One region of the Streptomyces sp. NPDC030838 genome, then DNA from elsewhere that is predicted to be linked to it. Evidence: riboswitches for the same ligand, from Rfam matches in the RefSeq annotation. Region 1 holds a riboswitch; the other holds the start of a gene.
The links. Region 1 has a riboswitch for cyclic di-AMP ahead of ACZ42A_RS08875 (C40 family peptidase). Riboswitches for the same ligand answer to the same signal wherever they lie in the genome.
Positions count from the first base shown of each region.

Region 2: linked by a shared signal. The riboswitch ahead of ACZ42A_RS27330 (M23 family metallopeptidase) and the one ahead of ACZ42A_RS08875 (C40 family peptidase) in region 1 are both predicted to bind cyclic di-AMP.

Region 1 is NZ_JBVIED010000002.1:400,758-402,953, reverse strand. It holds gene ACZ42A_RS08875 (C40 family peptidase) at 57-1,247, opposite strand; cyclic di-AMP (ydaO/yuaA leader) riboswitch at 1,256-1,422, opposite strand; gene pcrA (DNA helicase PcrA) at 1,652-2,196, shown strand, end outside.
Region 2 is NZ_JBVIED010000012.1:44,556-46,751, forward strand. It holds gene ACZ42A_RS27325 (M16 family metallopeptidase) at 1-562, shown strand, start outside; cyclic di-AMP (ydaO/yuaA leader) riboswitch at 777-943, shown strand; gene ACZ42A_RS27330 (M23 family metallopeptidase) at 957-1,721, shown strand; gene ACZ42A_RS27335 (GntR family transcriptional regulator) at 1,906-2,196, shown strand, end outside.

The DNA of each region.
Region 1 (2,196 bases):
ACGCGCGCCGGGTCTACACGCGTCGCATGCCAAACGCGCTCCCTCCTACGCGCGCCTCAGGCCGGGCGCACCACGCTGTGGATCGACGACTCGCCGTCGTAGTAGATCGACTCCTCGCGGACGTACGCCCCGGGCTTCGGCGCGTGGATCATCATCCCGTTGCCGATGTAGATGCCGACGTGGGTGACGTCGTCGTAGAAGAAGACCAGGTCACCGGGCTGGGCCGCGGCGAGGGAGACCGTGGTTCCGGCGTTCACCTGGTCGTAGGTGGTGCGCGGGAGGGTGACGCCGGCGGCCTTCCAGGCGGCCTGGGTGAGGCCGGAGCAGTCGTAGGAGCCGGGGCCGGTGGCGCCCCAGACGTACGGCTTGCCGATCTGGGCGCGGGCGAAGGTGATCGCCTTCTCGGCCTTGGCGGCGTACGTGGAGTCGGCCGGGGTGGAGGTCTCGCCGGTGCTGCCCGAGGAGGACGACGAGCCGCCGGTCTCCTCCTGCGCGGCCTCCTGGGCGGCCTCCTGGCGGGCCTCCTCCTGCCGCCGCTGCTCCTCCGCCTGCTGCCGGGCCAGCTCCGCGGCCTTGCGCGCCGCCTCCTCCTGCTCGCGCTTCTCGATCGCCGCGAGCCGCGCCTTCTCCTCGGCGGTCAGCTGCGACAGCAGCTCCCGCGCGGTGGCGAGCTTCTTCTGGACGGTCGCCTTGGCCGTCTTCAGATCGGTCTGCGACTCGGTGAGCGTCCGAAGGCTCTCGGAGGCCTCCTGGCGCTTCTTCATCGTCTCGGACTGCTGGGCGAAGTAGTCGTCGACCGCGTCCTTCTGCCGGCTGGTCAGCCGGTCCATCAGCTGCGTCCGGTCGAGGTAGTCCTGCGGCGAGTCCGCGAGCAGGAAGGTCGCGGTGTCGGACAGGGCGCCGCCGGTGCGGTACTGGGCCGCGGCGTAGGTCCCCAGCTCCTCGCGTGCCTCGTTGAGCTTCTGCGCGCGCCGGGCCACGTCGTCCAGGAGGGTGTCGACGCGCTTGCGCTGCTTCGCGGTCCTCTCCTTGACCGCGTTGTACTTCTCGGTCGCCGACTCGGCCTGGCGGTAGAGATCGTCGACCTTCTTCTCGACCTCCTCCAGGCTCGGCTTGTCGTCGGTCGACGGGGCGGCGTCGGCGGTCTGCGAGAGCAGGGCCACGGAGGTGAGGGCGGCGGTGGCGAGGGCGGGGTTGCGTATGCCGGCCACGCGCGGGGTGGGACGCGACTTGCGGTGCGACGCCAAGGGAGGCGACTCCTTCCATCGGCCCGCCTACCGGGTTAGCTGTCGGGTTCGGGCGGGTCGTTCGGAAGGGTTGCCCTACGGTCCCTCCCCCAAGAGGAGGGCCGATTCACCCCAGAGTCGGTTGGGTCCCCGGCTCCGGCCGCCGTGGGGGCGCCGGACTCGGCGGAGGCCGCGCGGCCCGGCGACGTTCGCCGGTGGGGGTCGTTCGGCCTGCCCGGCACGGTAGCCAACTCGTGTGGCTGCTGTGAAGGTTGGTGGGTGATATGCCCGATACATTTTCGTGACCTTTCGAAAGGTGTAGCTCGCCGTCGCCGAGCCTGAGCGGCGCGTGGCCGCCGGTGCCGGCTGTGATGTTCTCCGGGCGGCCCTCGGTTGTCAGTGGGGCGCCCTAGACTCGGAGAGCGATGAGCAGCCTCTTTGACGACAGCTTCCTGGCGGACCTCCAGGCCCCGCGGGCCCATGCGGAGGAGCCCCCGCCGCCGCCCGAGGACGAACACGTACCGGAGCCGATTCCGGACGATCTGTTCGGCGGGAAGTTCGACCTGCCCCCGGACCGGGACGAGTACTACCGCGACGGCGCCCCGCGCCCGGCGGTGGACTCGGCCGCGCTCCTGGAGGGGCTGAACGAGAACCAGCGCGCCGCCGTCGTCCACTCCGGCTCCCCCCTGCTCATCGTGGCCGGCGCCGGCTCCGGCAAGACCCGTGTGCTCACCCACCGCATCGCCTACCTGCTGGCCGAGCGGGGCGTGCACCCGGGGCAGATCCTCGCGATCACCTTCACCAACAAGGCCGCGGGCGAGATGAAGGAGCGCGTGGAGCAGCTGGTGGGCCCGCGCGCGAACGCGATGTGGGTGATGACCTTCCACAGCGCGTGCGTGCGCATCCTGCGCCGGGAGAGCAAGAAGCTCGGCTTCACCTCGTCGTTCTCGATCTACGACGCCGCCGACTC
Region 2 (2,196 bases), on a different contig from region 1:
GCACGACCGCGTGTGGCCCGCCCAGGTGCTCGGCACCTACTGCCTCGGCGGCACCCTCACCTCCCGCCTGGACCGCGTCCTGCGCGAGGAGAAGGGCTACACCTACGGCGTGCGGGCGTTCGGCCAGGTCCTGCGGTCCGCCCCGGACGGCACGGGCGCCTCGATGCTCGCCATCAGCGGCTCCGTGGACACCCCGAACACCGGTCCCGCCCTGAAGGACCTGTGGACGGTGCTGCGCACGCTCGCCGCGGAGGGCCTGACCGACGCCGAGCGGGACGTCGCCGTGCAGAACCTGGTCGGCGTGGCGCCGCTCAAGTACGAGACGGCGGCGGCCGTGGCGAGCACCCTGGCCGACCAGGTCGAGCAGCACCTGCCCGACGACTACCAGGCGACGCTGTACCGGCAGCTGGCCGCGACCGGCACGGTCGAGGCCACCGCCGCGGTGGTCAACGCCTTCCCAGTGGACCGTCTGGTGACCGTCCTCGTCGGTGACGCGGCGCAGATCAAGGAGCCCGTGGAGGCCCTCGGCATCGGCGAAGTCACCGTCGTGGCCGCCGAGTAGACGGCCGAGAGACAGCCGTACGGGCACACCCGCGCGGAGGGGCCCTGGTGACCGATGCGTCACCAGGGCCCCTTCATGTCCGAATTGAGGGAGAGGTTGCCTGTCTGCCCTGTGGGATGCGCTACAAAAGCCCGCGTTGGTTTGGGCTTTGAAAGCCGGCCCCCTTAGCGTCATCCGGGCTGTCCGTCAGGCAGTGCGCCGCACCCGCGGCACCGGACAGTCATCGCCGAGTCCCCGTACGGCGCGAGCCAGGGGAGCCGGGGACCCAACCACGTAGTCCCTGGGGTGAATCGGACGCCCGCGCGTCACGCGAGGGGGTCCGTAGGAGACCTTCCTGCTCCGAACCCGTCAGCTAACCCGGTAGGCGAGAAGGAAGGAAAGGACCAGCCACTCCATGGCGTTCACCCGCGCCACCGGGAAGCACCGTCGTCCCAGCCGGATGCACCGCTCCACCGCCCGCGCGGCGGGCGTCGCGGCGCTCACCACCACCGGCGTCATCGGCACCCTGGCGGGCCCGGCGCTCGCCGCCGACACCTCCGCCGAGCAGACCGGCCTGCTGCCGGTCCTCAGCATCGGCGACGAGGTCGCCGACCAGATCGACGCGCAGGCCGCCGCGCAGCAGCAGGCCGCCGAGCACGCCGCCGCCGTCAAGAAGGCCGAGGCGGCCGCGAAGAAGCGCGCCGAGGAGGAGGCCCGCAAGGCCCGCGCGGAGGAGGAGCGGGCCGCCCGCGAGGCCGAGCGCAAGCGCCTCAACACCTTCGTGTCGCCGATCAGCGGCTCCTACGTCTCCACCGGCTACCAGGCAGGCAGCGCCCTGTGGTCCTCCGGCAGCCACACCGGTGTCGACTTCCACGCCGCGAGCGGCACCTCGGTCCAGGCGGTCGGCTCCGGCACGGTCGTCGAGGCCGGCTGGGGCGGGGCGTACGGCAACCAGGTGGTCATCCGGATGCACGACGGCACGTACACCCAGTACGGCCACCTGTCCTCCATCGGCGTCTCCGTGGGCCAGACGGTCACCCCGGGCCAGCAGATCGGCCTGTCCGGCGCCACCGGCAACGTCACCGGCCCGCACCTGCACTTCGAGGCCCGTACGACCCAGGAGTACGGCTCGGACATCGACCCGGTCGCGTACCTGCGCGCGCACGGCGTGAACATCTGACGCAGCCGCAGCACTTCCCGAAGCCCCGGCCCCGAGCCGGGGCTTTCGGCGTTTCGGCCGCCCCGTTGTCCAAAAAATATCCATGGATTCCGGCCCGCCATCGGAAATTCCGGCTCATTGCAATAGAGTCGCTGAACACACGTCCATCGTCGACGTTTCACGGGGATTAAGGCGGAGGTCGGTCATGCGTATTCCGGCGCATTCGGTGTGCACGGCGATCCGGGACGACATCGTCGCGGGTGTCTACGAGCGCGGCAGCCGGCTCACCGAGGAACTGCTCGCCCGCCGCTACGGCGTCTCGCGCGTCCCCGTGCGGGAGGCCCTGCGCACCCTGGAGGCGGAGGGCTTCGTCGTGACCCGGCGGCACGCGGGCGCGTGCGTCGCGGAACCGACCGAACAGGAGGCCTCCGACCTGCTGGAGATGCGTCTGCTGCTGGAGCCGCTGGGCGCCTCCCGCGCGGCGCAGCGCCGCACC